DNA from 4 places in the Lysinibacillus sp. BF-4 genome. Region 4 is predicted to be linked to each of the others. Evidence: riboswitches for the same ligand, from Rfam matches in the RefSeq annotation. Region 4 holds a riboswitch; each other region holds the start of a gene.
The links. A riboswitch is a leader RNA that binds a small molecule or an ion and turns the genes downstream of it on or off. The one in region 4 is predicted to bind thiamine pyrophosphate.
Positions count from the first base shown of each region.

Region 1: it holds a riboswitch for thiamine pyrophosphate, as region 4 does, so the genes downstream of both, thiC (phosphomethylpyrimidine synthase ThiC) here and CH76_RS06330 (thiamine phosphate synthase) in region 4, are expected to answer to the same signal.
Region 2: it holds a riboswitch for thiamine pyrophosphate, as region 4 does, so the genes downstream of both, CH76_RS07530 (ABC transporter substrate-binding protein) here and CH76_RS06330 (thiamine phosphate synthase) in region 4, are expected to answer to the same signal.
Region 3: it holds a riboswitch for thiamine pyrophosphate, as region 4 does, so the genes downstream of both, tenA (thiaminase II) here and CH76_RS06330 (thiamine phosphate synthase) in region 4, are expected to answer to the same signal.

Region 1 covers NZ_JPUW01000044.1:84-8,336, forward strand. Annotated here, with positions in the region: gene CH76_RS11735 (DUF4085 family protein) at 1-1,111, opposite strand, end outside; gene CH76_RS11740 (AEC family transporter) at 1,205-2,131, shown strand; TPP riboswitch at 2,181-2,295, shown strand; gene thiC (phosphomethylpyrimidine synthase ThiC) at 2,423-4,204, shown strand; gene CH76_RS11750 (Na/Pi cotransporter family protein) at 4,720-6,330, shown strand; gene CH76_RS11755 (helix-turn-helix domain-containing protein) at 6,430-7,989, shown strand; gene CH76_RS11760 (iron ABC transporter permease) at 8,133-8,253, shown strand, end outside.
Region 2 covers NZ_JPUW01000018.1:8,363-16,615, forward strand. Annotated here, with positions in the region: gene CH76_RS07495 (DUF485 domain-containing protein) at 1-328, shown strand, start outside; gene CH76_RS07500 (cation acetate symporter) at 325-1,866, shown strand; gene CH76_RS07505 (GNAT family N-acetyltransferase) at 2,140-2,940, opposite strand; gene CH76_RS07510 (TatD family hydrolase) at 2,953-3,684, opposite strand; gene CH76_RS07515 (ABC transporter ATP-binding protein) at 3,681-4,421, opposite strand; gene CH76_RS07520 (ABC transporter permease) at 4,424-5,179, opposite strand; gene CH76_RS07525 (thiamine-binding protein) at 5,179-5,469, opposite strand; gene CH76_RS07530 (ABC transporter substrate-binding protein) at 5,481-6,482, opposite strand; TPP riboswitch at 6,541-6,646, opposite strand; gene parC (DNA topoisomerase IV subunit A) at 6,682-8,253, opposite strand, start outside.
Region 3 covers NZ_JPUW01000032.1:1,021-9,273, reverse strand. Annotated here, with positions in the region: gene CH76_RS10155 (MMPL family transporter) at 1-671, shown strand, start outside; gene CH76_RS10150 (GNAT family N-acetyltransferase) at 679-1,194, shown strand; gene tenA (thiaminase II) at 1,382-2,068, opposite strand; TPP riboswitch at 2,096-2,185, opposite strand; gene CH76_RS10140 (4-hydroxy-3-methylbut-2-enyl diphosphate reductase) at 2,255-3,226, opposite strand; gene CH76_RS10135 (DEAD/DEAH box helicase) at 3,371-4,669, shown strand; gene CH76_RS10130 (deoxyribonuclease IV) at 4,682-5,572, shown strand; gene CH76_RS10125 (hypothetical protein) at 5,725-6,606, shown strand; gene CH76_RS10120 (SET domain-containing protein) at 6,724-7,098, shown strand; gene CH76_RS10115 (CrcB family protein) at 7,081-7,386, opposite strand; gene CH76_RS10110 (CrcB family protein) at 7,379-7,699, opposite strand; gene msrA (peptide-methionine (S)-S-oxide reductase MsrA) at 7,764-8,253, shown strand, end outside.
Region 4 covers NZ_JPUW01000013.1:18,912-27,164, reverse strand. Annotated here, with positions in the region: gene CH76_RS06350 (AraC family transcriptional regulator) at 1-840, opposite strand, end outside; gene CH76_RS06345 (5'-nucleotidase C-terminal domain-containing protein) at 897-3,068, opposite strand; gene CH76_RS06340 (heavy metal translocating P-type ATPase) at 3,204-5,585, opposite strand; gene copZ (copper chaperone CopZ) at 5,640-5,846, opposite strand; TPP riboswitch at 5,962-6,070, shown strand; gene CH76_RS06330 (thiamine phosphate synthase) at 6,116-6,667, shown strand; gene thiO (glycine oxidase ThiO) at 6,679-7,740, shown strand; gene thiS (sulfur carrier protein ThiS) at 7,755-7,958, shown strand; gene CH76_RS06315 (thiazole synthase) at 7,961-8,253, shown strand, end outside.

The sequences.
Region 1 (8,253 bases), on a different contig from region 4:
CATAAACGTCAAGCATCACGTTGTTTTCATTGTCTACATCTTTAGCGAGTGCGATAAGGGCGCGGTTAATTAATGCCTCATGGCCTGCTGGGTTTTCGTAGAGCGTGTTCCAAGCGCGTACAATCAGAGCTAGGTCTGTGCTAGCGAGTGCAGTCTCTAACTCCTCTGCAGGAAGCGGCTCACTAAATATAGCGTAAGGGTCAACATAGGTTGTCGTGAAAATTTGAGATAACCAATCAATTTCACTTTGAGCGATGACATGATCCTCATTATGAATACGCGCTATAATCGCGTTGTTTTCTTTAAAAATTATGCCGCCTGAGAATTGTGCAAGCTCAGCGCCTTGAATGACAAAACTTGTGATGGGTAAGGCATAACGATTGGCAATGACTGTATAGTCGAGATTACTATCGAGCGCCTCGATAAACTGCTTAGCGGTGACGTCTGGCAGTACCTCATTGGCAATAAGTTCGTGGTAGGGCATCGGGCGATAGTAAAAGTCTGCGGCAATTTGTTTTGCATGAAGCGTACATTGCCCATTTTCGGTAATCATACGTAATGCTACGCCTTCTGCTGTCAACTGGACTTCTTCGTATAAAATAGTGTCACCTGCGTGTAGCTCACCTTGTTGTGAGATGGCCCCGTCTACATGCAAAATCACAAAGGCTTTAGCTGTAAAGCCACCTTCTGTATTAATAAAAATATGGTCATCGACAATTTGAGTAATGATAGCATCATGTAGCCCACCTTCAATCACCTCGGCAAAGTTAGGCTCAAGTTGTTCTTGGATGTTGGTAAAGTCAATCATAGATAGGCCTAGCTTTTCTTCAAAGCGCGCCGTTTCTTCTGCTTGCCATTGAATAAAATCGTCCCGTACATCTTTAGGTAATGTAGGGCGGTTAAGCGTGCCATCCTCTACGTAAGGTATAAAACGCTGTGGTAACACCTTAAGTAATGGAAGCTTAGCTGCCTCTAGCTCCTCTGTATGTATGCGATCAGGATTAACACCGTCATTGCGGTAATACGTATAGAGCGTTTCCCAATCTTCAGGTAGGGTTAAGGCGTTTGCGTATTGCTGGCGTAAATAATCTTCATAAGTTAAATGCCACATTTTGTGCCACATCCTTTCTTGTGCTTTAGTATAGCAAACATTGACCATGGAAAAAAATGAACATACTATTAAAGAAGAAGGGAAGTGGGCAAAATGTATCTCGGCATGATTTTTTTTAAGATTGTTGCCCCGATTTTAGTTTTACTTGTGGTGGGTGGCTTATTACAAAAGAAATTTACGTTTAATTTAAAGGCATTATCCCAATTAATTACGTATTGTTTTATGCCAGCGGCTGTTTTTGTTAATTTATATCATACTGAAATTAATATGAGTGTTTTAGGGCAAGTATTTTTATTTATTGTGTTATTTATTGGTGGGCAAATGATTACGGCACGTCTTGTAGCGGGTGCGCTTAAACTGCCTAAACAAGAAGCGGCAGTGTTTAAAAATAGTGTCGTGCTCATTAATTCAGGTAACTACGGTATACCTGTAGCGCAAATGATTTTTGCGAGTCAGCCGATAGGTGTAGCTATTCAAGTTATTTTAGTTATTTTTCAAAATATGACGACCTACACGTACGGCTTATATAATTTAATCTCATCTACTAAATCAGGTAGTGCCATTGTACGCGATTTCTTTAAGATGCCTATTGTGCATGCGTTAGTTATTGGTATTGTGATGAATGTATTTCAGATTGAGTTACCTGTTTTTTTAAGCTTGCCTGTGAATTATATTGCCGATGGTTTTGTGGCGGTAGCACTCATTACATTAGGTGCACAGCTTTCGCAACTTGAAATGCGCTCTATCTTTAATAAAACCGTTTTTGTTAGTTGTTTTACCCGTTTAGTTATTGGGCCATTAACAGCATTGCTTGTGATTTTTGGTTTGGGGCTCACGGGTGTTGTAGCTAAATCGTTATTTATCGCAAGCTCATTTCCAACATCGCGCAATAGCTCAAGCCTTGCGCTTGAGTATGATATTGATGCAGATACAGCAGCACAAACCGTATTATTTTCGACAATTGTAAGTTGTATTACAGTTACAATTGTTATTTACGTTGCAGAAGTATTATTTGGGTGAGGTAGCTTTCGGGCGTATTATCTTGTATACTAAGAAGCACAACTGAATAAGTAATAACTAGGGGGGTCCGATGAGTCGGGCTGAGAGAGAAACGCGATGAAGTTTCGTTACCCTTTGGACCTGATCTGGCTCATACCAGCGTAGGGAAGTTAGTAAGCGCGCTCTTTTTTTGCGTGCCTCTAAATCATACGACTATGACCAGATTCTTTCTTAGAATCTGGTTTTTTTATGTCCCACGTGTTATGCGAGGTCGGTTCCTTTTACCAACAAACAAAAGGAGCGATTTTAGTAATGACAACAACAATTAGCGAAAAAAACATGGCCATCATGTCAAGTTTTGATGGTAGTACAAAGGTTTATGTAGAGGGAAGCCGTCCAGATATTCAAGTGCCAATGCGCGAGATTGGTTTAAGTCCAACTACAGGTCATTTTGGTGAAGAAGACAACGCCCCTGTGCGCGTATATGACACGAGCGGCCCGTATACGGATGAAAATTATACGGTAGATATTACAAAAGGCTTGCCTGCACTACGCCGTAATTGGATTGTAGAACGCGGTGATGTTGAGGAGTACGAGGGACGTGACATCAAGCCAGAGGATAATGGCTACCGTCGTGCAGATGATCCACGTGCCAATGAAAATGTATTTCCTGCTTTAAAGCGCAAGCCACTTCGTGCAAAGAAGGGCGCTAATGTAACGCAAATGCATTACGCTAAGCAAGGCATCATTACACCAGAAATGGAGTTCATTGCGATTCGTGAAAACGTTGAACCATCATTTGTGCGTGATGAGGTAGCGCGCGGACGTGCGATTATCCCTTCAAACATTAACCACCCTGAGGCAGAGCCAATGATTATTGGTCGTAACTTTCATGTGAAGATTAACGCTAATATTGGTAACTCTGCGGTTACATCTTCTATTGCTGAAGAAGTAGAAAAAATGACGTGGGCAACACGTTGGGGCGCAGATAATATTATGGATTTATCAACGGGTAAAAACATTCATACTACACGCGAGTGGATTATTCGTAACTCGGCAGTTCCTGTAGGGACAGTACCAATTTATCAAGCATTAGAGAAGGTAAACGGTGTAGCTGAAGATTTAACATGGGAAGTATTCCGTGACACACTAATTGAGCAAGCGGAACAAGGTGTAGATTACTTTACCATCCATGCGGGTGTGCGTTTACACTATGTACCAATGACAGCAAAGCGCGTAACAGGCATTGTCTCTCGTGGTGGCTCAATCATGGCACAGTGGTGCTTATTCCATCACAAAGAGAGCTTCCTTTACACACATTTTGAAGATATTTGTGAAATTATGAAGGCTTATGACGTTGCCTTTTCATTAGGTGACGGCTTACGTCCAGGCTCTATTGCGGACGCTAATGATGAGGCGCAGTTTGCAGAGCTAGAAACATTAGGTGAACTAACAGAAATTGCTTGGAAGCATGACGTGCAGGTAATGGTTGAAGGACCAGGTCACGTGCCAATGCATAAAATTAAAGAAAATATGGATAAGCAATTAGAGATGTGCCATGAAGCACCGTTTTATACACTTGGCCCATTAACAACAGATATTGCGCCAGGTTATGACCACATTACGTCAGCTATTGGTGCGGCAATGATCGGTTGGTTTGGTACAGCGATGCTTTGCTATGTAACGCCTAAGGAACATTTAGGCTTACCAAACCGTGATGATGTACGTACGGGTGTAATTACGTATAAAATTGCGGCACATGCAGCAGATCTTGCTAAAGGACATCCAGGTGCACAACAGCGTGACGATGCATTATCAAAAGCACGTTTTGAATTCCGCTGGCGCGATCAATTTAATTTATCATTGGATCCTGAGCGCGCAGCTGAGTATCATGACGAAACGTTACCAGCTGAAGGCGCTAAAACAGCGCACTTCTGTTCAATGTGTGGACCAAAATTCTGCAGTATGCGTATTTCGCAGGACATTCGTAATTATGCGAAAGACAATAAGCTAGATACTACTGAAGCTATTGAACAAGGTATGCAGGAGAAGGCTGAGGAATTTAAAAAATCAGGCGGCGGCGTTTACCAATAAAGTAAAAAAGTAATTTCGTCTGCGGACGAAATTACTTTTTTTGTTGACAATGATTATTGAACATGATAAGTTTTATACAGGCAATAAAGTTTCCTTTAGGAAAGTTTATTGTAAGTTGACAGTTAAACCTTACAAAGCATTGCCGCTACTATTCGTTTGTGGTGGACCTATCGTAGCAAACGCAATGTAATTTTCCTTAGCACTGTTCCTCCTACAAAACGAGTGCTAAAGCAGTTGTTGTGTCATCCCTAAAACTGCATGTTCATGTGAAGCTGTACGAAAAGTGCTAACGCGCTATTTCGTACAGTTTTTTTGTGGCAAAAATAATTATTTTAGCACAGCACTGTTAAGCCAATTTAGGTTTATATGAAGCAATTGTTACTACTTTGTAAACGCAATGTAAATTTTGTGAGATAACAATTAAAAGTGATTTACTTTCTACAGTTTTTTAGGAATAATGTAGGTTGAGAGTTATGCGGAAAGGGTGTAATATTTTGGAGCTGAATTGGCAAGAAATGATATTCCAATTCGTTGGAGGATTGGGTCTATTTCTATTTGCGATTAAGTATATGGGCGATGGTCTGCAAAAAGCAGCAGGCGACCGCTTGCGTGACATTTTAGACCGTTTTACAACTAACCCATTAATGGGTGTGCTTGTAGGTATTTTTGTAACAGTATTAATTCAGTCGAGTTCTGGTACGACCGTTATTACAGTAGGGCTCGTTAGTGCTGGTTTTATGACATTACGACAAGCAATTGGTGTTATTATGGGGGCCAACATTGGTACTACAGTAACAGCGTTTATTATTGGTATTGATGTAGGTGAGTATGCGTATCCTATTATATTCATAGGTGCTGTCATGCTATTCTTCTTTAAAAAGAATCGCATCCAAAATATTGGACAAATTTTATTCGGCTTTGGTGGTTTATTCATCGGTTTAGAAATGATGAGTACAGGTATGAAGCCACTGCGCGAGTTCCCAGCGTTTATTGATATGACGCTAAGCATGAGTGACTCGCCAGTACTTGGTGTACTTGTCGGTACAATTTTCACATTAATCGTACAATCATCTTCAGCAACAGTAGGTATTTTACAAGGGCTATATGCTGAAGGTTTAATTGATTTAAAGGGTGCACTACCTGTACTATTTGGTGATAATATTGGTACAACAATTACAGCAGTGCTTGCAGCATTAGGTGCCTCAGTAGCGGCGCGTCGTGCAGCAGCCACTCACGTGTTATTTAACGTGGTAGGTTCGATTGTCTTCTTATTAATTTTAGGTTTATTTACAAGCTATGTAGAATGGCTGTCTGCTGTTTTAGGCTTAGAGCCAAAAATGCAAATTGCATTTGCGCATGGTTCGTTTAACGTAGCTAACACATTGCTACAATTGCCATTCATTGGTGCATGGGCATATATTGTTACGAAGTTAATCCCAGGTGAGGATACGGTAATTGAGTATAAGCCAAAGCACTTAGACGAAGCATTAATCGCGCAGTCACCTTCAATTGCTTTAGGTCAAGCGAAGCAAGAAGTTGTACGTATGGGTGAGTTTAGTGTTCAAGGTTTACAAGAAACACTAAAATACTTACAAACAGGCGAGGAAAAACACGCCAACCTTACAACACAACTAGAAGAAGCAATTAATATTTTAGACGAAAAAACAACTGATTATTTAGTGACACTATCTAAGCAGTCATTATCAAATACAGACTCACAGGTGCACCATGCATTACTTGATAGCATCCGTGATATTGAGCGTATTGGTGATCACTTCGAAAATCTAGTAGAGCTAATTAACTTCAAAGGCAATAACCGTGTGCGCTTAAGTGAAGAAGCAATGGACGAATTAGTTGAGATGTTTGAGCTAACAGTTGATACAGTTAGCCTATCAATTAAAGCATTAGATCAACGTAGCGAAGAGTTTGCACATGAAGTAATCGAAAAAGAAGATAAAATTGATGAGATGGAACGTAAGCTTCGTAAGCGCCACATTCACCGTTTAAATCAAGGTGTATGTTCAGGCTCTGCAGGTATTGTGTTTGTTGACATCATTAGTAATTTAGAGCGTATTGGTGACCACGCAGTAAATATTGCTGAAGCCATCCTAGACGATACGTATTAATTAACAAGCATCATTGCCCTCGAGGCAATGATGCTTTTTTGCTTTTTGCTGTAATAATAGGTAGTATAAATGATAATGATATTCAATTAGGAGGACGTAATGAACTACCAACACTATATGTATGTAGTAAATGATGTAGAAGACAGTACAAAAAATCGTGTCATTCATGAGGATGAGGCAATTATTTTATATGTAAAGGAAGGGCAAGTAGAGGTTGTAGCAGACCGCCGCTTCTTTAGGTTAGAGAATGATAATTTATTAGTCATTCAAGCGCGTAATAAAATTACACTTACTGTGAAATCGGGAAGCTATACGATTGTGCGCTTTCGTAATTATAGCCTTGTAAAAAAAGTGCCACAGCTGCGATATGAAGTAAATCCTTATCGCTTTGTGCATGAGTTTATTTGTTATGAAGGTGTGACAGTACCTGTTACTGACGCACTCACTCAATTAAAAGAAACAAAGGACGTATATGATTTTCAACAATTACTGGCGGCGATTTATAAGGCGTTTGAGCAGTATGAGCATAATGCAGAGCAACATACGTTTGATGATGTGGTGCATTATATTAAAACCTACTCACATTACCCTCTAACCCGTGAAGATATGGCAAAGCGTTTTGGTTATAATGCGAATTATTTCTCAGAGTATTTTAAAAAAGAAGTAGGGTGGGGGTTTAACGAGTTTTTAACCCATGTGCGTTTAGAGAAGGCAAAGTTATTATTGCGTAGTTCCTCTTTAACCATTCAAGAAGTAGCAAAAGAGGTTGGCTATCAAGATGGTCTCTACCTCAGCCGAAAATTTAGTCGTCAATTTGGTATCGCACCTAGCAAATTTAGAGTAGTACAGCCAACAGAACGTGTAGCGTCCTTACAATTTACAGGGGCATTACTAGCAGTGGGTATTGAACCAGTTGCTGTATTATCTGCTTATTATAATGTACCAGATGTACTAACACCATATGTTAAAGACGCTACATTTTTATCACCAAACTGGTTACGTGAAGAGATTGACTGGCATGGTGATAAGCCCTCGCTAATTTTAGCGTCTATTCATGAAGTGCCACATAAAGAATATATTGCAAGGCTACATGGTGTTGCACCTTCTATCGCATTAGATTGGGATACGCATGATCGATTGGAAGAAGTACGCTTAATCGGACAATTATTTCAACGTGAGCAACAAGCAGAAGACTGGATTGCTAGCTACCAACAAAAGATTGAGCAAGCAAAACTTATGCTACAAGAGGGTATGGATAAAAATCATACAGTAGGTGTTTACGAATTACGCAACCATAATCGCATTGGTATTTGGCGCTCAAACGCAAGGGGCGGTTATAATTTATTTGAAATGCTAAAGTTACGTGCGCCTAAGCGTATTGAAAAAGAAGTACTCACACCTAACCGTGGCATTATGATTGAGGAGCAATATATTTCCAAATATGCGGCAGATGAGATGTTTGTCATAGTGCACTCCGCTGAACAGGAGATTAGGCTATACAATGAAATTTGGCAAGGGTTGCCTGCAATGAAGCGTAAGAAAGTACATATTTTGCCCCTGCAGGATTTTTGGTCAAGTGAGGGAGTTGCTTTAGAAGAACAGTTGAAAATACAATTGGCTTATTTAACAGGTCAACGCCAATCTGATATTTATCTATAGTGAAGTTATGTCATTTGTCTATAGTAATTGAATAAGTAGCTTGCTATGATTTTAATTGATAATAATTATCAATATCAGTGAGCTTTTAGCAGTGCTGATGTAGCACTGCTTTTTGTTTGCCATTTTATAGAGGTGAAGGATGGATGATGAAGGAAGAAGCGGTCACTGCAGTACCGCAACTGAAAATTAAAACAAAGCCACTACCAGCGACACTTATTTTACTGTTAGGTCCAGTCGCAATAGTACTTAGTATTATTGTTGCGG
Region 2 (8,253 bases), on a different contig from region 4:
AAATAATAACAAAGTCGATGTCATTGACTACGACGCAATTGCGGAGCTACCGTCATTCAAAGCGCTAGTGAAACGTAAAAATGCATTTTTATGGTCAGTAACAGCAATTTTCTTAATCGCTTACATCACACTACCAATTTTGACATCGTACACAAAAATTCTTCACCAGCCAGTGATTGGTGATATTACAGCAGTATGGCTCTACTCAGCAGGACTATTTATTATGACGTGGAGTTTATGCCACCTATACGTAGCCAAAGCAAATAGCTACGATAAGGCAGCGCAAGCTATTATTGCAGAGTATAAAGAAGGAGGCGGACGCGTATGAGCATTGTTGCGATTTCGTTTTTCGTAGGGATTGTAGGTTTAACACTAGTTATTACGTGGTGGGCGTCAAAAAAGACTTCTTCTGCAAGTGATTTCTATACAGCAGGTGGCGGCTTAACAGGCTGGCAAAATGGACTGGCTATCGCAGGTGACTACCTATCAGCCGCTTCATTCCTAGGTATCGCGGGCGCTGTTGCCCTCTTCGGTTTTGACGGATTCTTCTTCTCTATTGGTTATCTGGTTGCTTACTTAGTGGTACTTTACATCGTAGCCGAGCCATTACGTAACCTTGGTAAATTTACATTAGCGGACATGATTACAGCGCGTTTTAACACATCTAAAGTTCGTGGCACAGCAGCTTTAAGCACTATTACTATCGTTTTATTTTATATGATTGCTCAACTTGTAGGTGCGGGTGCGCTAATTAAATTACTACTTGGCATTGACTACTGGATTGCCGTATTACTTGTAGGCTTTATGATGACAATCTACGTATTATTTGGTGGTATGACCGCAACATCTTGGGTACAAATTGTTAAAGCATGTTTATTAATGCTTGGTACGGTTATTATCTCCTTCTTAGTTTTAAAAGAGTTTGGCTTCAGTATTTCACAAATGTTTACACAAATGACAACAGAAACAGAACATGGTCAGGCTTATTTAAACCCTGGTCTACGTTATACAAATGGCTTAGATACAATTTCAGTAATGATTGCTCTAGTATTTGGTACAGCGGGCTTACCACATATCCTTATGCGCTTCTTTACGGTTAAGGATGCTAAAACAGCACGTTCTTCTGTTATTTGGGCAACTTGGATTGTAGGTGTTTTCTACATCTTAACAATTTTCTTAGGCTTTGGAGCTGCAGCTTTCGTTGGCGCTGACGCAATTATTGCAGAAAACCCAGCAGGTAACATGGCAGCACCATTATTAGCTGAAGCACTAGGCGGCGACATTTTAATGTCATTCGTATCAGCTGTAGCCTTCGCAACAATTTTAGCTGTAGTAGCAGGTCTTGTACTATCAGGCGCATCTGCCCTATCACATGACATTTACGGCGAAATTATTAAAAAAGGTAAAATGACTGACCGCGAGCAAGTATTAGCCGCTCGTATTGGCTCTATCACAATCTCAGTGTTATCTATCGTACTAGCACTTGGTGCACAAACGCTTAACGTAGCGTTCTTAGTGTCATTAGCCTTCTGTATCGCAGGGTCGGCTAACCTTCCAGTAATCATTTACACAATCTACTGGAAACGTTTCAATACAACAGGCGCAATTGCGGCAATGCTTACAGGTTTAATTTCCGCATTAGTATTAGTTGCCGCTTCACCAAACGTTTGGGGTCCTGAAGGTAAAGCTATCTTTGTAGGCGAGCCATTATTTATGCTATCTAACCCAGCGTTAATCTCTGTACCACTTGGCTTTATTGCAGGTATCGTAGGTACATTATTATCTAAAGAATCAGACGATAAAAAATACCGCGAAGTTAATGTTAAAGCAAACACAGGGATTTCAGTACAAGACGTATCACATTAATACAAAAAAGCGCGCCGTTATCGGTGCGCTTTTTATTATCATTTGCTACACTAGGATAAAGGAGTGGATGATGATGGCATTATCACAAGCAGCTAAAAAAACGTCGTGCGCGTTTACGTACGACAGGTAAAGATGTAACAAAAGCACGCGGCACAGCAAGTATGAGCTTGCATGAACGCACAACCTTAACAAAGCAAGGTAAAGAACGTAAACAATTTACTAAACACAAAAGGCATTCCCTCAAGCATTATGATGAGCGGAATGCCTTTTTTATTATAATTGATAAGTCATTTGACGTTGCTGGTACAGTTCTTCAAAGCCGAGCGTTTGTAAATAACTATAGAGCTCACTCTCTGCATCCATTTGGTGCACTTTACAACTTACATTGCCATAGAGTGTGTGAAGCTCAGTAAGCACCGCTTCTACAAGCGCTTGTGTTGGCTCTACTAGTACAAACTGCTGGATGTATAGCCCCTTCCCCTCTTCACGGAAACAAATATAACCAAGGCGCTGCTCCTTTAAATAAATGTCATGTACATTATCGCTAGCCTCTAGTCGTGTTTCCCACGAGGTGCTATTAGGTTGCGTAGCTAAATGCCAATCATTGACGCGTGTTGGCTTTAATTGAATGGGTGACTCACGGTAATGCGCTAGCGTGCCTTTAGCTACAGCTAGTGTATTAATGATCGTAAAGTTTGTCGAACGGTAAAGGTTCTCGGCTTTTTCGTTACCTACAATAACCTCTAGACGTAACTCTTTAACATGTAAGCTTTGTGCTAAGGAAATCGCATGTGCCACTAATGAGCGGCCAATGCCATAGCCTCGGTAATTTGGTAATGTTGCCATGCCACCAATCCAAGCAAGATTGCCTTTTAAGCCAAACAGCATTACTCCCGCATACTCATCCTCAATCGTCGCTACTGTGGAATACTCTGGCGAAATAGCGTACTGTTTCATACGCGCTTGTAATACATCCTCTGTAATGCCCATTGGCTTCATATAATTAACAAAGGCTCCGTTCCATAGCTTAGTAACCTGTGGTAATGGTAATTGTTGTAGTGATAAAAATGCCATGCTAAACCCTCCCTATAGTCGGTAAAATGTTGTGGTGTTGTTGTAAAGTTGTGTTGCGACTTGTTCTTTTGGCAATTGTTTAATGTGTGCAATTTCTTCAATGCTACGTGCCATCATAGCAGGTGTTGTGAGTTGACCCGAAAACTCCTGCTCAAAAGGCCACGGACCATCTGTTTCGACCATGAGCTGTGAGAGCGGGTAACGTGCAACAAGGCTACGTATTTCAGGCTCATAACATACATCAGGCGTAATCGATACCATGTAACCGTTTTCAATCATACGTGTGATAGTTGCAGCATCGCCTTTAAACCAGTGGAAGTGCGCGCGTGTTAGCTGATGCTTTTCGAGTAGATCACAAGCTACTTGCGCATCTTCATAGACAGCATGCAAAATAATTGGTTTGTCTAGCTCTTTTGCTAACGCAATAAAGCGCTCAAGTAAAGCGATATGCGCATCGCGGTCAACTTGCTCATAATAGGGCAAGCCCACTTCGCCAATCGCTACGATATCAAAGGCATGCTTGCGGATAAGTGTAAAAATTGCCGCTTGTTGCTCAGCACTTGCGACAGGTTGCTCAGGGTGAAAACCAAGGGCACTATGTACGGCAGGATGCTTAGCCAGTTGTAAATTAGCTAAGCAAGATGCGTAATCTGTAGATACTGTAATAAACGACGCACCACTCGCAAGCAAGGTTGCTTGCTCTTCCTTGTTGTATTGATCTAAATGGATATGTGCGTCAATCATTCACTATCCCTCGTTTCCATTTGACTGAAAATATGCTGCTTTAACGCCACAAATTCTGGCGTTGCTAACATTGCTTGATTACGTGGTCGCGCAAAAGGGACAGTAATCTCCTCTTTAATGTGTGCAGGGCGCTTGGATAAAATAACAATGCGGTCGGCTAAATAAATGGCTTCCTCAATGCTATGTGTAATAAATAATACGGAGCGGCGATGTTCCTCCCATACAGACAGCAGCCAGTTTTGCATATCAAGACGTGTAAACTCATCCAATGCCGAAAAAGGTTCGTCAAGACATAGCAAATTTTGGTCACTTAACAACGCACGAATAAAAGCGACTCGTTGTTTCATGCCGCCTGATAGCTCTGATGGGTAGGCTTTGGCAAATTGCGAAAGCCCCACGCGCTCAAGCCACTCGGTTGCTTGTTCATAATTTGGTTTATGTTGCACCTCTTGAGCAAGCACTACATTTTGTAAAACCGTACGCCACGGAAATAGCGACGCTTGCTGTGGCATATAACTAATATGCCCCTTTTCGCCGCTAATATTTTTGCCATTTAATAAAATCTCACCTGCTGTAGGTGCGGTAATACCACCAACTAGCTGAAATAATGTACTTTTACCGCTACCTGAAGGGCCAAGAATAGCAACAAACTCACCGTCTGCTACTTGTAAGGAAATATGATTAAGCACATCAACCTCACCGAAGTTTTTAGATAAGTCTGTAATTTGCAGTAACATAATTATACCTCCCTTGTTTGTCCTTTTACAATAATACGCTCGAGTAGCTGTATGAGCGCAAATAATGCCATACTCAACAACATAATCGTAAAGATGGCAACAAACACACGGTCAATGCGGAAGGATGACTGCGCATAGGTCATATATACGCCTATGCCTTGCTTAGCACCCAGCCATTCGGAAATTACAGCACCCATTACGCTATACGTAGCCGCGATTTTTAAGCCTGAAAACAAAGATGGCATGGCATAAGGTAGCTCTAGCTTCCAAAAGGTTTGCCCGCGATTTGCGCCAATCATTTGCATATAGTGCTTTAATGTTGGGTCGGTATTTTTTAAGCCATCCATCATCGCCACTACAATAGGGAAAAAGCATACTAAGCTAATAATAATAAGCTTAGGTAATAGCCCGAAGCCAAACCAAATGATTAATAGTGGTGCTAATACGATGGTTGGTACGTTTTGCGATAAAATGAGTAAGGGGTATACCATTTGATTAACAAGTGGCATACGGTGCAAAAGGAGCGCAATAATAAAACCAATGCTTGCGCCAATGGCTAACCCTAGCAATGTAAGTTTAGTTGTAGCTAAAATATGCACAGAAAAGTCGCCAAATGAACGATACCCTTCAGCTAAAATCGCACTCGGAGCGGGTAATAGCCACATCGGGATGTCGCGCCACCATACAACAGCTTCCCAAATGATAAATAAAACGAGGAGGAACATTACTGCTCCGCCTCGTTTCATCACCTTATGCATTAGCGGTACTTCTCCGTTAATGTATCCATCGTAATGCCTGATGGTTGGTATAGGATTTTGACCTGTGTAATAACGTTGACGCAGCCGAGTTCAACCATTTTTACATTCATTTTTTCGATGATAGCAAGCAATGTTGTTAAATCGCCTTCCATCGTTGTTTCGAGTGGATGTACTTCGTATTTAACGCCCGAAGCGTCAATTACAGCGATTGCTGCGTCTACTGCTGGAATTACATCTGCTACGTTCTCGGTTTTAGGAATGATTTGTACACTAATTAATGAGTTTGTCATGATGTCACCTCTTATTTTTTTGGTAAAAATTCGTTAGTAAATGCTTGCTCTGGGTCAAAATCGCCCTCTAGCACGCCATTTTCTGTCATCCAGTCCGCATAGTTTTTCCATACGTCTAGTTTTTGTACGCCCCATTGCTCAGCGTCGTCTTGGTATTTGTCAGCTAGCCATTTTTGTGAGTTAATCACAAGGTCTTGCGATAAATCAGGCGCTGCAACGAGTAAAATATTTGCTGCGTCTTCTGGGTTTTCAATCGCATATTCGTAGCCTTTTGCAACAGCTGCGACCATTTTTTTAACGATGTCTGATTTTTCGTCAATCATTTTTTCGCTAGTTGATAGTACAGGTGTATAGTAATCTAGCTTATCGCTATAATCTGTTAAATAGACCATATTAATATCTTTGCCACGTAGCTCTGCCTCTACACCTGTCCAGCCGTAGTAAATCCATGCAAAGTCTACGTCTTTTTCAGTCATTGTAAAGAAGTCTGCGTCACCTGCGTTAATAATATCCATTTTGGCAACATCGCCACCGTCTGCTTTCATAATGGTTTCGATGACTGCTTTTTCGATAGGTGAGCCCCAGCCCCCGTAAGTTTTACCTTCAAAATCTTTAGGTGTGGTAATTTCCTTTGCCTTTGGTGAGGCAAAGCCTGATGTATTATGTTGAATAATTGCGGCTACTGATACAAGTGGTACACCTTGCGTACGTGCTAGTGTAATACCCTCTTGGTAGCTAATGCCGAAATCTGCCTTGCCTGATGCAACCAATTGATCTGCACCTGCATCGCCTGGTTGAATGATTTCAACGTCTAAGCCCTGGTCTTTAAAAAATCCTTGTGCCTCTGCAACATATAAGCCTGTGTGATTGGTATTAGGTGTCCAGTCGAGCACCATTGTTACCTTTTCAAGCTTATCTTCCGCTGCATCTTCCTTTGGTTTGTCCTTGGCTTGACAGGCTGCAAGTGCAAGCACCATCGTTGCCAATACTAGTGTAACGAACCATTTCTTCACGCGAAAATCGCCTCCTCTGCATAAAAAAATGCCTCAAGTAGGCATGTATCACCCTACTGAGGCATTTGTACATGTTCCCTACGATGGTTTTACCATATCAGGTTCTAAGGGTATTCCTACAATTCGGTCTCTCAGCTCATGTTTGAGCTCCCCTACATTACTATTCAACGTTCATTATAACAGCTATAGCATCGTTATACTATGGCATTTTATGATAGACTGCGCGGATAGCACCGTCTGTTTTTGGATCTACTTTAAAGGAACCATTGGATAGGCGATCATTTTTCGGTAAATCGCCCATCGCAATTTCTTCTTGATGTTTTTCAGTTTCAATAACGAGTAGTGCTTCTTTGCGGTCTTTTTCGACAGCTACAATTTGGTGAGGGTTGGATTTTAATATGCTTAGGATTTGTACACCACGTTTAGCACGGTTGCTTGTGGTAACTTCTTCGATGCCCATTTTTTTAACTGCCCCACGCTGCGTTACGATAATTAAACGTTCGTTGGCATCTACAGTATCTGCCCAAATAACACGCTCGTCTTTTAATGTCATACCTTTAACCCCACCAGTACGTAAGCCCGTTGGCGGTACTTCGTCTACACGGAAGCGCAGTGCTTGTCCTTCTGTTGTGACAAGTGTTACCTCGTCTTTATCCGTTACAATAAAGGCTGCCATCATAGCATCCTCTTTTTTAACATTCATTGTTTTTAACGCACGTGAGTAGCGCGAAACTTTATAATCTGCTACTACGGTACGCTTAACTTGCCCCGCTTCGGTCACGGTCATCATAAAGTCAGTAGTACTATCCATTGACGCAAAGCCATGTACAGCAATAATTTCTTCTTCAGCTTCAAGTGGTACGATACTTGAAATATGCTGTCCGAGGTCCTTCCAACGAATGTCAGGTAGCTCATGTACAGGTTGGTAAATATATTGCCCGCGGTTGGTAAATAGCAGTAAGTGATGTTGCGTGTTCATTGGTTGTTCAAAGAGCGCATAATCCGACTCTTTCATCGCCAAATCTTTACCGCTTGATGCACTATATGAACGCGGCGAAGTCCGCTTAATATAACCATCCTTCGTTACACTTACAATGACTTCCTCACTTGGTACTAGTACGTCGAGCGTTACTTCTAGCTCTTCGATTTTAGCTTGTAGTAAAGAGCGGCGTGGCTCAGCAAATTGTTTTTGCGTAGCTTTTAACTCACGTCGAATGACAGCGATAAGCTTGGCAGGGCTTTGTAAAATACCCTCTAATAGCGCGATTTCTTTTTGTAATGCCTCATGCTCTGCACGTAGCTCTGTAATATCTGTATTCGTTAAACGATAAAGTTGTAAGCTAACGATTGCTTCAGCTTGCGCCTCAGAGAAATCGAATGCGTCCATGATGCCCTGTCGTGCGTCTCGTTTATCCTTAGAGGCACGAATTTTCGCAATCACTTCATCTAAAATCGATAATGCTTTGATTAACCCTTCTACGAGATGCATACGTTTGTTAGCACGCGCTAAATCAAACGTAGCACGACGTTTAACGACTTCCTTTTGGTGCTCAATATAAGCATCCAATAACAGTGGTAACGTCATCATTGTAGGACGACGACGGTGAATGGCAATCATATTAAAGTTATACGTCACTTGAAGGTCCGTAATTTTTAATAAATAATTTAAAATCCCTTGTGCGGGGATATCTTTTTTTAGTTCAATCACGACACGTAGCCCTGTGCGGTCAGATTCGTCACGGATTTCGGCAATGCCATCTAATTTTTTGTC
Region 3 (8,253 bases), on a different contig from region 4:
AAAACCCGTATGCTGTGCAAGCGATGACAGATTTAGGGCAAATGAAGCAAGATCTAGGCGAACTTGTTGGCGCTGATGCCTTTTGGTTAGGCGGCGAAACGAGTGAGCAAGTAGATACAAAGACAGTACAAGAAGCGGACGAAAAACTCATTCAACCAACGATGATTGTGATTATATTTGTGTTGTTAGTGCTTTATTTACGCGCACCAGTTACAGCGGTAAGTTTAATGGCCACTGTTGTGGTGTCCTTCTTTGCAGCGCTTGGTGCAGGTTGGCTAATTATTCATTATGTTTTAGGGCAATCTGCAATGGCAAGTGCAATCCCACTTTATAGCTTTGTCTTTATTGTGGCACTTGGCAATGACTATAATATTTTTATGATTTCGGAAGTATGGAAAAACCGCCAAAATGGTATTAATCACTTACAAGCGATTGAAAATGGCGTAGCTTCAACAGGAGCTGTTATTACGTCAGCAGGTATTATTTTAGCAGGCACTTTTATGGTTCTTGCTTCACTACCTATCCAATTATTAGTGCAGTTTGGAATTGTGACTGCCTTGGGTATTGTATTAGATACCTTTATTGTGCGCCCATTGCTTGTCCCAGCATTACTTGCTGCTTTAGGAAAGGTAGTATACTGGCCAAGCAAATTATGGCGTGATGGAAAGTAGGAGTGACATGGATATTGTACTAACACAAGAACAACCAAAACACTACAGCAATACAGAGGATGTGGTGCGCCTTGCTTTTGAGCGTGAGGCAATGAGTGATCACAAGGAGCATCAATTAGTATCACGTTTGCGATTAAGCGACGCCTTTATCCCAGCGTTATCTTTAGTAGCGCTACATCAGGAGGAGGTTGTAGGCCAATGCTTGTTGACGCGCGTTCATGTAGGTGAGGCGGAGGCTTTAGCGTTAGCGCCTATTAGTGTGCTACCTGGTTACCAAAATCACGGACTCGGTACTCGGTTAATCGAAGCGGCTATTGCGCGTGCCCGTGTTTTAGGCTATCAAGCGATTATTGTGTTAGGGCACCCGACATATTACCCACGCTTTGGTTTTGTGCCAGCCGCGCAATTTAGTATTACGGCTCCGTTTGAAGTGCCACAACAAGCCTTTATGGTATTGCCGCTACAAACGCCGCTCTCTATGCGCGGTGAAGTGCGTTATAGTAAACCGTTTATGATGCACTAAAAAAGTCCTCGTCCTAATTTGTTAATAGGACGAGGACCTTTATTTACCAAAAGGAAATGTTTTTAATAATTTTTTTCATAAAAAATCCCCCTTGTTATTGCTTCAGTGTACAAAAAAATGATAGACAGTAAATGACCATGTAGACAAAAAAGCACGGCACTGAATAATCTCAGTGCCGTGCTGTTGTTTAGTGGTGTGCAAGGGCAGGAAGTGGCCACATGGCCTTAGTCTCTGCCATTTCCCAAAACATATATTCGTAATAGCATGTCGTAATGAAGATGGTTTCGAGTTGTTGCAGCTTATGCTCAGGTAGGTCACGCGCAACGTCATTCATCATCGCGATAGTGTCGTTAGCGAGTGCGCTAAATTCTTCTGATGCATACATGCGTACCCAATTGCCGTAAAACTCATGGCTTGTAGTATTAGGGATTTTTGCAAGAGCTGTACCAATCCAGTTATAACTCCATGCGCAAGCAAGTACGGCTGCGATTGTGTTTTCTACACCGCCTAGTTGTGCTTGGCTAAGCATGTAACTCGTGTAGGATGTCATTGTTGCAGATGGCTCAGTTGCCTCAAGTTCCTCAGGTGTAATACCAAATTGTTTGGCATAATCGCGGTGCAAATCCATTTCGAAATTCATCGTGCCGTGTAATAAATTAGCGAATAGCGTCATTGTTTTAAGGTCATTTGCCTTGGCCGCACCTAATGCAAAGACGCGCGCATATTCGATTAAATAAATATAATCTTGCTTCATGTAGTGAATAAATTTGTCATGTGCTAACGTGCCATCACCAATTCCTTTGACAAAAGGGTGCTCAAGATAGCTTTGCCATACAGGCGCTACCTTAGTAAATAAACGGTCAGTAAATTGCATTTCCATTGCCTCCTAAAACTTTTTTGAAGCGGGGGCGTTACACTTTCCTACGCTAGTATGAGCTAGGTCAGGTTCTAAGGGACTCTCTCAGCCAAACTGGCACCCCTAGTGCTTCCTCTTAACCATAGGTGAGCGCGTAAGTAAAGTCAAAAAAGAGGACGGCGCAGTGGCTCGTCCTCTTACCTATCAGTCGGTTGGCATGATTTTTTCGACTGGTTTTGGTGTTTTAATTTTTGGTAAAATGCGGTCTAGTGACACCGTACGCTCAATTTTATGCGTGTCAGGGTTTGTTGGATCGTATTGGTCAAGGAAGTTAATCACTTCTTTAACGATTGGTGTTGGTGTTGATGCACCAGCTGTTACTGCTACTGTATCTACACCTTGTAGCCACTCAAGTTTTAGCTCGCCAACATCTGCAATACGGTACGATTTAGTATGCGCAATTTCTTCTGATACTTGTGTTAGGCGGTTAGAGTTATTAGACATTGGGTCGCCCACAACGATTAATAAATCAGCTACGCCCGCTTGGTTAGCTACAGCTTCTTGACGCACTTGTGTGGCAAGGCAAATTTCTTGGTGTACTTCGATATGTGGGTATTTTTCTTTTAATACTTCCATAATGTGAAGAACATCCCACTGGCTCATTGTTGTTTGGTTAGTCACCAGTAGTTTTTCATTTGTTAAGTTAAGTGCTGCGGCATCCTCAGGATTTTGTACAAGGTGAACGTGGTCAGGTGCTACGCCGATTGCACCTTCTGGTTCTGGATGGTTTTTTTTGCCGATGTAAATAATGTCATAGCCTTCTGCTGATTTTTCGGCAATTAAGTCATGCGTTACCGTTACATCAGGGCAAGTAGCGTCGATAGCTACTAAGCCTTTTTCTTTCGCGATTTTACGAATTTCAGGTGAAACACCGTGCGCTGTATAAATAACAGTGCCTTTATCTACCTGACGAATAATATCTAAGCGATTTTCGCCGTCTAGCGTAATAATGCCATCCGCCTCAAATGCATCAGTGACATGTTTGTTGTGTACAATCATCCCTAAAATATAAATTGGACGAGGTAAACTCTTGTCGAGTGCTGCGTTGCGTGCAATAACCATTGCATCAACAACACCGTAGCAATAGCCACGAGGATTAATTTTAATTACTTGCATCATGGTGCCCCTTTCATAGTTACATGCCCCTATTATAACGGACACTAGTTAATAGTACAAAGAAAGCAATGCTTGACACATGATGTATAATAGGCGAATGCGTAGAAACGTGTTACAATAATGAAACAGTCAGGAGGCATTACAATGTCAAAATACACAGATTATCAATTTAAGCCTTTTTTACAAGAGGCCATCGCTGAGTTAGGCTTTACAGAGCCAACACCAATTCAAAAGGAAATTATCCCGCTTATCTTAAAAGGTAAGAGTGCTATCGGACAAGCACATACAGGTACAGGTAAAACGCATAGTTTCCTATTACCTATTGTGCAGCGTATTAACGAAGGGGAGCAAACGGTACAAGCGGTTATTACATCGCCAACACGTGAGCTAGCACAACAAATTTACGAGGCGCTTAACCAATTAGTAGCGCACACGGAAATCCGCACTAAACTATATATCGGTGGTACGGATAAAAAACGTGATATCGAAAAATTAACGGTGCAACCACATATCGTAGTAGGTACACCAGGTCGTATTCGTGACCTTGTAAAAGAAAATGCCCTACATGTACACACAGCTAATATTTTAGTAGTGGATGAGGCAGACCTTGCCTTTGACATGGGCTTCATCGAGGAAATTGACGGCTTTGCATCAAGCATGCCAGAAAACCTTGAAATGTACGTGTTCTCAGCAACAATCCCTGAGAAATTACAACCTTTCCTTAAAAAATATATGGATGCACCAACTCATATTAATATGAAGGACAAGCGCCCTGTTGCCGAAAATATTGATTTCTATCTTGTGCCAACACGTTCAAAATCACGTAATGCACGTTTACTAGAAATTGCTAAGGCCATTAACCCGTATATTGCGGTCATTTTTACTAATACACGTAAAACAGCAGAGAGCGTAGCACACTTCTTAAACTCAAATGGTGTACGCACAGGGCAAATCCACGGTGATTTAAGTCCGCGTGACCGTCGTAAAGTAATGAAGCAAATTCGTGATCTTGAGTTCCAATACATCGTAGCGACAGACCTTGCTGCACGTGGTATTGATATTCAAGGGATTTCACATGTAATTAACTACGAAATTCCAGATGATTTAGAGTTCTTTGTTCACCGTGTTGGTCGTACTGCACGTGCTGGTAACAAAGGTACTGCAATTACATTATTTGAGCCATCAGATGAGGATGCAGTAGCACGCTTAGATAAGATGGGCATTCCGCTTCAACATAAAGACCTTGTTAATGGTGAGTTTGTTGAGCTTAAAGACCGTCATGCACGTAAAAACCGTGTGCGTCAAGTAAATGAGATTGACCAAATTGCTAAATCAAAAGTCCGTAAACCTAAAAAGGTTAAACCGGCCTACAAGAAAAAAATGGGCTGGAAAATGGACGAAATTAAACGTAAGGAACGCCGCAAACGCGCGCGTGGTAAATAAGGAGCGAGATAATTGTTAATAGGTTCTCACGTTTCAATGAGTGGTAAAGATATGTTGTTAGGTGCAAGTGAGGAAGCTCTTTCTTACGGCGCTAACACATTTATGATTTATACAGGTGCGCCCCAAAATACGCGACGCAAGCCGATCGAGGAACTTAATATCCCAGCAGGTCTTTTGCATATGCAAGAGCATGGCATGCAAAAAGCTGTGGTGCATGCACCGTATATTATTAATATCGCAAATACAACAAAGCCTGCAACCTTCCGCTTAGGCGTTGATTTTTTACAAAGCGAAATCGAACGTACCGCAGCACTAGGCATCGACCAAATCGTGTTGCACCCAGGTGCACACGTAGGTGCTGGTGCTGAAGCGGGGATTGCTAAAATTATTGAGGGCTTAAACGAAGTATTATCGCAAGATTTTCCTGTACAAATTGCCTTAGAAACAATGGCAGGTAAAGGAACAGAATGTGGTCGTTCGTTTGATGAGCTAGCTAAAATCATTGATGGCGTTACGCATAATGAACGTTTATCGGTATGTTTTGATACGTGCCATACGCATGATGCGGGCTATGATTTGATTGGTGACCTAGATGGTGTACTGACAAACTTTGATACAACGGTAGGCTTAGAGCGCATTAAAGTACTACACATTAATGATTCTAAAAATGAGCGTGGCGCAGGTAAAGACCGTCATGAAAATATTGGCTTTGGCTATATTGGTTTTGACACACTGCATAGCATCGTGCATCATGAGGCATTTACAGCTGTACCAAAAATCCTAGAAACACCTTTTGTGGCATTAGCGGATAATCCTAAATCTAAGCAATCGCCTTACAAAATCGAAATTGATATGCTACGCTCTGGGGATTTTGACCGAGCTCGCATTGACGCATTACGTTAAAAAATGCTGTCTGTTGTGCCTAAATTTAGGGACTTCAGACGGCTCTTTTTATGCGATAAGCGATGTTGCTTCATTTTTTGCCAAAAAAGAATTATACTTGAATTGAGTAAAAATTTAAAAAATTAACCGCGTGTTTTGAGGAGGGGAGAATTATGGCTACATTTATTTATATGTGTGACGTAATTCAAGAAGAAGAACTACTATTGCACCGCATTCAGCCAGGTGACGAAGCTAACCATGCGAATATCGTATTCGTTATTCGTACAGGGGCGCAGTTGAGCAATGCTGTGTTAGAAGTAGTAAAAGATAATGAGTTGGTGTGGTCATCTGAGCTACGCCAAACACCAAAATTAAACTTTGATGAGATGCTACCGATTGTGCCGCGAGCACATTTACTGTATAAGGCAGAGGAGCGCTTTGATAAATTAGCGATTTTGCCAAAAGGCGGCAAATGTGTCATTCAGTTAACGGATAATGGTAAGGTATTGCGTAAGCGTACGATTTTATTTACTTCGCTTGAGCAAGATTTGTACCATACGGATAATTATGCGGAGTTTGCGGATGATAGTTTTAATCAAGATATGATGCAGACAGTTGAAGAGCATGATTACCACGGCACATATACAACGTATGACAGTGATGATTTTACCGATATCGAAGGGCGCTCATTTGGTGATGGCGTGGATAAATCAAAACCACAAGCGTATACAGCAGCTGGTTTTGATGTTGATGCTTATACAGAGCTACCTGTTGAGTATATTGATAAGCGCGATGTACCTGAGGAGCAAGAAGAAGTAATGGTAGATTTAAGCCATATTGACCCTGATTGCATCGTTGATATTGAAGCTAAATCATTTGGTGATGGCGTTGGCGAGCATGAGGAGCAGGAAGACCTTTCTGCACATGGGCTTGATGTAAGTGATTATGGTGAGGTTGCGGTAGAGTATATCGCTAAGGAAGATGTACCAGAGGATCAAGAAGAGCCAGAGCTAGATATGAAGAAGGTTAACTTCGATAATATCCAAGACATTTAAGATAAAAGCCCAAACCTTGAGCGGAGGTTTGGGCTTTTGCGCTTCTTCGGTGTACATTCACCGTAAAGCATGAGAGAATAGGGCGTACGAAATTTTAACGGTGAACAGGAGACAACCATGATAGAAATTAAAACGTCGACGTTGAGCGACGGCGAGTTTAACCGCGGTGTATTCGCAAAGCAAGCCATCACAAAAGGGACATTACTACACCAAGCACCTGTAATTGCTTACCCTAATGCTGAGCATGAGCATATCGAAAAAACACTACTTGCGGATTATGCCTTTGAATATGGCAAAAATCATACAGCGATGTTACTAGGCTACGGCATGTTATTTAACCATGCTTATGATGCTAATGCACGCTATGATATTAATTTTGACAATCATTCGTTTGACTTCTTTGCACGCAAAGATATTGCGGCAGGCGAGGAAATCACGATTAATTATAATGGTGATGAAGAAGATACTACGCCATTATGGTTTGATAAATAAACCACATAAGCAGGCTGCTACGCTAAGTGTCGTTGTAACGATACTATAGCGCACAGCCTGTTTTTTATTGTGTTGCCAAAGTGTCACTACCTCTATGCTAAAAGTCGAAAAAGTCGTAAAACTGCCGCAAAATCCAATAGCGAGCAATGAGTGATACGGCGAACTAATAACTAGCCCAAGCAAAAATGAGCCGACGATATTAACAAGCCAAGTGCCTTTTGTGATGTGCTCACTCACCCAAAAGCGTAACATTGCCCCGAAAAATGCACCAATTGCCACACTAAACATAGCGCGCACCTAATTGACTGCCAAGTGCGCTACAAAGTACGCCACCTATAAGTGTTACTACCACATAACCCGAAGCCCAAATTAACGGCAGTTGGGTAAGTTCGTAGCTAAAGGTCGAAAAAGTCGTAAAGCTCCCAAGTACACCTGTGCCAAAAAATAAAGAACGCTTCGTTCGTGTTAAAATTACCGCGAGTACAAATGCACCAATTAAATTAACGAGTAATGTCGCAAAAGGCGACACGATAATCAGGCTTACAGCGTAGCGCAATGTAGCACCAAGCATGCCACCAACACCAACAAGTAAATAAGGCATAGCGCCACCTCCTTAACTAAGTGTAAAATAAAAGGGTAAGGTATACAAAGGGAGTGTGAAAAAAATGAGAGAATTAGCGACATTTGCGGGCGGCTGTTTTTGGTGCATGGTTAAGCCGTTTGATAGTTATGAAGGGATTTTTCGGGTGACATCAGGTTATATGGGTGGGGAGCTTAAAAACCCAACGTATGAGCAAGTAAAGCGCGGAGATACAGGGCATTTAGAAGTCGTGCAAATCGAATTTGACCCAGCAGTTTTTCCGTACACTACATTATTAGAGATTTACTGGGCGCAGGTGGACCCAACGGATGCAGGTGGACAGTTTCAAGATCGTGGTGAACAATATACCACTGCGATTTTTGTGCATACGGACGAGCAGGCAGAGCTTGCGATTGCCTCTAAGGAGCAAGTTGCGGCAAGCGGGCGCTTTACTAAACCCATTGTGACGAATATACGAGCGGCAGAAGTATTTTACCCAGCTGAAGCCTACCACCAAGACTTTTATAAAAAGGATGTCGCAAGCTACGAAGCGGACCGCGCGCAATCAGGGCGAG
Region 4 (8,253 bases):
AGCCGTATCTGTTACACTTAGCCCTTCAACTTCCAATAACCATGCTGCTTTCTCCATGCGTTGTTGGCGCACAAAAGTAATAATAGGGACATCAAATAATTGCTTAAAGCCTTGCCTTACTTTATTTTCGGGTAGACCAACGCGTGCTGCTAACGTTTTTACCGTATGGGGCTGGTCGAGCTCAGCTAAAATAATCGCCTTAATTTGCTGTAATTTTTGTGCGTCGGGCATATTAGGCAAGCTCTGGCGCTTAGCTTTCGCAAAAGTTGCTACGAGTAGCTCCATTACCTTAGCTTCAATATACAGCGCCTTAAATGAACCTTCATAGGAGCAGTGCAAAATTTCGTACACACGTTGCTTAACAAAAGGCGTAAGGTGATGCTGTGTAATTTGGCCAAGCTGATGTTGCAAGAAGTGGGCAATTTGCTCACGGTCTGTTGCCTCAGCAAAATAACTTAACAGGCGCTCTGGTGTCATCCGAATTTCGACCTTTTGCACACGTTGCTTTGCCGTTGTTTTTAAGGTCACATTAGATTGATGAAAATAGGACAGTGCTTGTGTTGGCCCCTGCATGCGAAAAGGTTCATTATTGACGCTACAAATTAAGTCACCTGCTAGCACATAGTTAAACTCTACCATTTTACTATCCTCATGAAATTGGTCTAACTGGTCTTGTAGCAATTGAATGTCTGTTACTACTACGGTTAATGACTCACGTATGGTCACGGTAGCTACTGTGCCCTCACCAATTTGCGCGGGTAAACTAATTGTCGCTGTTGCAGGATTATTTTCATGCGCTGTGATGGAGGCAAACTGTGCGAGCCGTTCATTATATTGCATTGCTTTCACCTCTGTTTTAAAAAAACAGCACCCAGAAAGAGTGCTGTAGTTGTTGCTTATTTCTTTTGTTTAAATTGCTCTACTGTGTATAACAAGTTAAAGAATAATTTAGCTGCTTGATTACGTGTTACATTTTTTGCAGGGTTGTAGTTACCTGCATCGCCATTAGCAATCGCATTGTCCTCAAGGAAGCCAATAGCTTTGCGTGTTTCGTCGTTTAGTTTAGTTGTATCTTTAAACGTCGCTGTTGGTGATGTATACGTTGCATTTACTGTTTTATAGGCACGTTCAAACATTAACGCCATTTGTGCGCGGGTAATTTTTTTATTTGGATTAAACTTACCGTCCATCCCTTTAACAATACCTGCTTCGTATGCTGCTGCAATAGCTTGTTTAGTTGTTGCATCTACACCTGCAATATCTTTAAATGGTGCATCGCCCTTTGCCTCTAATTTTAACGCGCGCGTTAGCATCTCTGCTACTTGTGCACGTGTTAAGCCGTTATTACCATTAAATTTCGGTAATGGTTTTAGGATGCCTTGTGTTTGTAAGTTTGCAATGAATGGGTACGCCCAGTGATTAACATCTACATCTTTATACGTAGTTGTTGTCACAATACGTCCTTCGATTTGTTGCGTCACATCGCCAATCTCACCTAAACGTGTTGCGAAGTTTTCCCAGTCACTAAAGCCTGGCTCACTTGCACGTCCTTCTTCATATGCTTTACCTAGCGCTTCAAAACCATCGCCACCGCGTGCTGTAAATACGTTTGTTGCTGCTTTATAGCTCGCTGTACGGTCAATATCTTGATCGCCCACTTTTAACGATACAATACGCTTGCCTGGCTCTTTGCTTGGATCAAAGATTACTTTCATACCTGCAACATGAAGGAAGCCGCCTGACTCTTTAGGGTACTCCTTAACAGAGTGCTCAAATGTATCGTAAAGCTCTTGACCTGTTAGCTCAATAATAGCTAATGGATTACCAAACGGTAGCACATTTAATACTTCACCAAATGTAACGTCACCTTTATTAATAGATGTACGAATACCACCGCCATTTTGGAAAGCAATCGTTACATCTTTATCAATTGCCTTTGCTTTATCTAGCATGCCATCTGTAATAATGTTACCAAGGTTTGTTTCACCCGCGCGTACGCCACCTAAGCCACGTAAACCGCTTAAAAATACTTTAGCATCCGCCCCTGTAGAAGCGTTCATTGTAGCATTTACTTTCTCTGCATACTTCGCTAAAATTTTGTCTGCTTCGGCATCAGATGGTAGTAAATAATTACCATCCTCATCCTTAGCACCAACTAAATTTAATTGACCTTTATAGTCTTCAACAACACCATTGTCACTAAACGTAATGTTTAATTGACCTACGTATTTATTGTACTGGTTAGCTTGCACAATAATTACAGGTTCGTTTGATTGCTCGTTTATTACTTTAACAGGCTCTTTTAACTCTGTGTGTGTATGACCACCAACAATTACGTCAATACCTGCTACTTGTTTCGCAAGTTCTTGGTCATTATCCCATTGTAGACTGTCATCAAAACCAATATGCGTTAGTGCAATAATTTTATCCACACCTTGTGCCTCTAAGTCTGCAACTGATTTTTTAGCGCTTTCGATATAGCCTTTAAATGCTACTTTTTCTGGGCTAGCAATCGCTGTTGTTTCTTCTGTAGTTAAACCAAAAATGCCAACTTTTTCGCCGTTAACTTCTTTAATCATACCGTTATAAATTTGACCTGGCTTAGCATCTGCTGTTACAGCATCATGTTGTAAGCCATTAAATAATGGATCCTTCGAAAAATCCACGTTTGCTGATACAAATGGGAACTTAGCTTCTTTGACAAATGTCGCAAGTGCTGCGTGCCCTTCTGGTGAAAGTCCAAGGTCAAACTCATGGTTACCAAATGTCATCGCATCATATTTTAAGTAGTTCATGATTTCTAAATCTGCTTTACCTTTCCATTCGTTAAAGTAAAGTGTGCCAGAAAAAACATCGCCCGCATCAAGTAAAAGGTTGTTGGGGTGAGCTGCACGCAATTGCTTTACTAACGCTGCGCGCTGTCCTGCTGTTTCAACATGAGCATGTGTATCATTCGTGTGGAAGATTGTCATATCCAGTGCCGCTGCTTGAACTGTGTCTGTTGATAAAACGTACGGCGCAACGATTGCTGAGCTTGCAATTGTAGCTGCTAAAAGTTTTTTATTCATCATTTGAACCTACCTTTTATTATTTTTTTGTGATTCTCTTCAAGACTAGCACTATCACCTTTTTAGTACAATGCTCGTTCGTTAATTTTTCGTAAAAAAAATAAGGAAACACGCTTTCGCGCATTTCCTTATACTTTATAATTTTACACGTTGTAGACGAAGTGCGTTTAAGACAACAGAGACAGAACTAAAGGCCATTGCCGCACCTGCTACCCATGGTGCTAGGAAGCCTGACGCTGCAATTGGAATACCAATGCTATTATAAGCAAGTGCCCAAAATAAATTTTGCTTAATATTTGCCATTGTTTTTTTACTCATCACAATAGCATCCGCAATCCCGTTTAAATCTCCGCGCATTAGCGTAATATCCGCTGCCTCCATAGCCACATCAGCGCCTGTACCAATAGCCATACCAATATTGGCTGTGGCTAGTGCTGGTGCATCATTAATACCATCGCCCACCATTGCTACTTTTTTGTTAAGCGCTTGGAGTTTACGTACTTCATCCGCCTTACCTTCTGGTAAAACCTCCGCAATAACATGTGTAATGCCAACCTGTTCGGCAATTGCTTTAGCCGTATGTTCGTTATCACCTGTCATCATCACAACATCTAGCCCCATTGCGTGCAGACGCTTAATTGTTGCTTTAGATGTATCCCTAACTGTATCTGCTACGGCAATAAGTCCAGCGTACACGCCATCAATCGCTACAATCATTGTTGTCTTGCCTTGTTGTTCAAAGGCCTGCATGGCTGTTGTATCCTGTACCTCAATCGCATGATTGTCCATAAGGCGACGTGTACCTACGAGTACCTCTTTATTATCCACTACAGCGCGTACACCATAACCAACAAGTGCTTCGAACTGTGTTGGTTCATTATAACGCACACCTTTTGCTTCGATGCCCTCAATAATAGCTTGCGCTAGCGGGTGCTCAGATAATTGCTCGGCAGCACCAACATAGCTTAGTAGTGTTACTTCATCACCAAGCGCAACCACATCTGTTAACACTGGTTTACCGTTTGTTACGGTCCCCGTTTTATCTAAAACGACAGTATCAATTGCTTGAGTTGCCTCTAAATGCTCGCCACCTTTAAATAAAATCCCAAACTCTGCGGCACGACCAGAGCCTGCCATGATAGATGTTGGTGTAGCTAAACCAAGCGCACATGGGCAAGCAATCACTAATACTGCAATAAATTTTTCAAGTGAATTTGCAAAATCGCCAGGTGTCACTGCAAAGTACCATACCATGAAGGTAATAACAGCTAGCCCTACAACAATTGGTACAAATATACCTGAGATAACATCTGCCATACGTTGAATCGGTGCTTTAGAGCCTTGCGCTTCTTCAACCACTTTAATAATTTGAGCGAGTGCTGTATTACGCCCAATACTTGTTGCTTTCACTTGTAGCGCACCGTTTTTATTAAGGGTTGCACCAATAACATGGTCACCTGCTTTTTTATCCACAGGTACACTTTCACCCGTTAGCATTGACTCATCTACAGCGGATGCACCACTTATAATTTCACCATCTATAGGGATTTTTTCGCCGGGCTTTACCTGTACAATATCACCAAGTACAACCTCACTAATGGCAATGCGCATTGCTTGCCCCTCGCGGATAACCGTTGCCTCTTTTGCTTGCAGTCCCATCAGCTTTTTGATGGCCTCTGACGAACGACCTTTAGCACGCGCCTCAAATAATTTACCCAAAATAATTAATGTAATTAATACTGCACTTGTTTCAAAATAAAGCGCCTCATGTTGCCCACTAAAAGCTAAATACACACTGTAAAAATAAGCCGCTGATGTACCAAGTGCAACAAGCACATCCATATTGGCACTTTTATTACGCAATGCTTTATATGCACCCTCATAAAACTGCCAACCAATAATAAATTGAATTGGTGTTGCGAGTGCCATTTGCACCCATGGGTTCATTAATACATCTGGCACCCAAATAAAACGTGTAAAGCTAAAATGCGCGACCATCGTCCACAATAGTGGAAGTGCTAATATCAGTGATAGTATAAATTTACGCGTTTGTTTTTTAATCTCTACTTGGCGATGATCGGTGTGCTGCTCTTGTTGTTTTGGCTTTAAGGTAAAGCCTAACTTTGTAATGACTTGCTCCATATCACTCATCGAAACTTCCGCAGGGTTATAAGCTACACTTACTGTTTCAAGCGCAAAATTTACAGGTGCACTTTGCACACCATCCATACGGTTTAAACGTTTTTCGATACGATTGGCACAAGCAGCACAGGTCATGCCAACAACATCGAACTCTGCATGCTCCGTTACTACGTCATAGCCTAAGGCTTGCACCTTTTTAATAATAGTAGCTTCATCCACTACACTTGCGTCATATTTTAATTGCCCTTGCTCTAGGGCTAAATTAATCGTCGCCTCATCCACACCTTCAAGTCGTGACAAACCTTTTTCAATACGGTTCGAACAAGCGGCACAAGTCATACCTGTAATTTTTAATGTTGCTTCTTTTTGTGTCATATCCCTCACTCCTCTCTCATTTAGCTAAAAAGAAAACGTGCTACGAGAGCACGCTTATACTACGTCATATCCTTGGTCTTCAATCTCATTAGCGATAGCTTGCTGTGATGTTTTAGCATCATCAAAAGCAACCTCTACTTTTGCTGCATCTAAATCTACTTTTACTGAAGATACACCGTCTATTTTACCAACGCTTGTTTCGACAGCATTGACGCAGTGACCACAAGACATACCCTGTACATTAAGTGTAATTGTTTCCATACTAACAACCTCCTTTTTTACTTCTACTCCCAATTTAACATACCCCTCGTACGTATGTCAAAAACTCTAACTCGCAAAATAATAGGCAGTGTGGTAAATTAAATATAATTGCATAGCAATCCACTGGAGGTGCCTTTTATAAAGGCTGAGATCAAAGTGTGACTTTGGGATTCCTGGAACCTGATCCAGATGATACTGGCGTAGGAAAGTGGTACGGTTTTTTTGATATGGATTTTCATGCCACTTTTCCCTTGGGAGAAGTGGCTTTTTTGTGGAGAAAGGGAGATAATATGCAGCATGCGATTACTAAAGGGGTAGGTTTTACAGAGGCCAGCATCACGCAAATTCTTAACGTTTTACCGCAAGTTGATGCTGTTGTACTACGTGAAAAACAACTCACAACACAACAACTCGCAAATGGGATTGCAACTTTACTAACACGAGGTGCAGATGCTAAAAAATTAATTGTGCATAGTGCACCGCAACTTGCAGAGCACTTTCAGTTACTTGGCTGTCATTTTGCAGCGGACGCTAACATTAATGGCAATGACTTTCCCTTTTTATGCGGGCAGTCCACGCATAGTATACAAGAAGCACTTAGCTGTGAAACGCGTGCACTTGATTATATTTACTTCTCTCATATTTTTCCTTCAAGCTCTAAACAGGGTATGCCACCACGTGGGCTTCAAGCATTACGTGAGGTATGTGCAATAACTACGTTACCTGTAATTGCGCTTGGCGGTATAACCAAAACCAACCAGCATTTACTTCCCTCAACAGGCGCAAGCGGATTTGCGGCAATTTCAATGTTTTTTAACTGAGGAGAGTTGGTATGCAAACGGATTACACCATTATTGGGGGCGGTGTTATTGGCTTAAGCATCGCCTATGAGCTATTAAAGAAAAACTTTAGCGTTACTATTTTTAATGTGACAGGGCCAACGACAGCTTCACTTGCAGCAGGCGGTATGCTTGGCGGGCAAAATGAATTTAGCGAGCCTTCACCTTTATTTGATTTAGCTATTGAAAGTCGTGCGCAACATAGCGTACTCGCTACAGAGCTTGATGCTTTAACAGGTATTGATGTTGAGCTAATCCCATCTGGGCTATTAAAAGTAGCCACGCAACCTAGTGATATGCCTAGCCTAACTCAACAATATCAATTTTTAACTACCCAACCGGCAACGCCTGTACTATGGCGTAAAGCAAATGAGGTCGAGCCACTTATGAGCGACTTAGGGCAAGGCATCCATATTACTGGTGACCACCAAGTAAAGGCGCGTCAGCTCACAAAGGCTTTAACAAAGGCAGTACAACTACTTGGGGGCACAATTATTGCCGAGCATGTACGTAAAATTAATACTGCTACATTAACGACAGACAATGGGCACTATCACTACCAACACCTCATTGTTGCCGCTGGTGCTTGGAGCAAACAGTTAGTACCGCAGTTACCTATGTATCCTGTTAAGGGCGAATGCATGATGTTGCGTGTACAACGTGCCCCTCGCACCACTATATTTGCAGCAGACGGCTGTTATATTGTGCCTAAAAAAAATAATGAGGTACTAATCGGTGCAACAAGCTATCCTCATCAGTCTGATGCAGGCGTAACAGCAGGCGGCATTCAATCATTATTAACGCGCGCAATCGCTATGATGCCTAGCCTTAAGCACGCTCAAATCATCGAAACTTGGTGCGGTGTTCGCCCTCAAACAATAGATGAATTGCCAATAATAGGCGCGATTTCACCACATATTTATTGTTGCACAGGACATTACCGTAACGGGATTTTACTGAGCGCAATTACAGGAAAACTAGTGAGCGAGGCTTTAATCGGTGACGTAAATGCTCAGCAACGCCTCGCACCATTTTCACCATATCGTTTTATATAAGGAGGGATGAGGGGATGCAACTGACGATTAATGGCCATGAGGTTACAGTACCATCAACAGTTACAAACATCGGTGAACTGTTAACCCATTTACAACTCAATGCAGAACTTGCGATTGTGGAATTAAATCGCATTATTTTAGACCGAGCGGTACGAGATAACACCGCTATTAAACAAGATGACTATATCGAAATTGTACAATTTGTAGGAGGCGGTTAATGATGTTTACTATTGGACCATATACATTCAATTCTCGTTTATTTTTAGGCACAGGCAAATTCCCTGACTTTGCTACACAAAAAGAGGCAGTCACCATCTCAGAAACAGAAGTGCTCACCTTTGCTGTACGTCGTATGAATATTTTTGAACCCACACAACCTAATTTTTTAGAACAAATTGACGTTAAAAACTTTAAACTCTTGCCTAATACGGCAGGTGCTAAAAATGCTGAGGAGGCTGTGCGTATTGCACGTCTAGCTAAGGCCTCTGGTTTATGCGATATGATTAAGGTTGA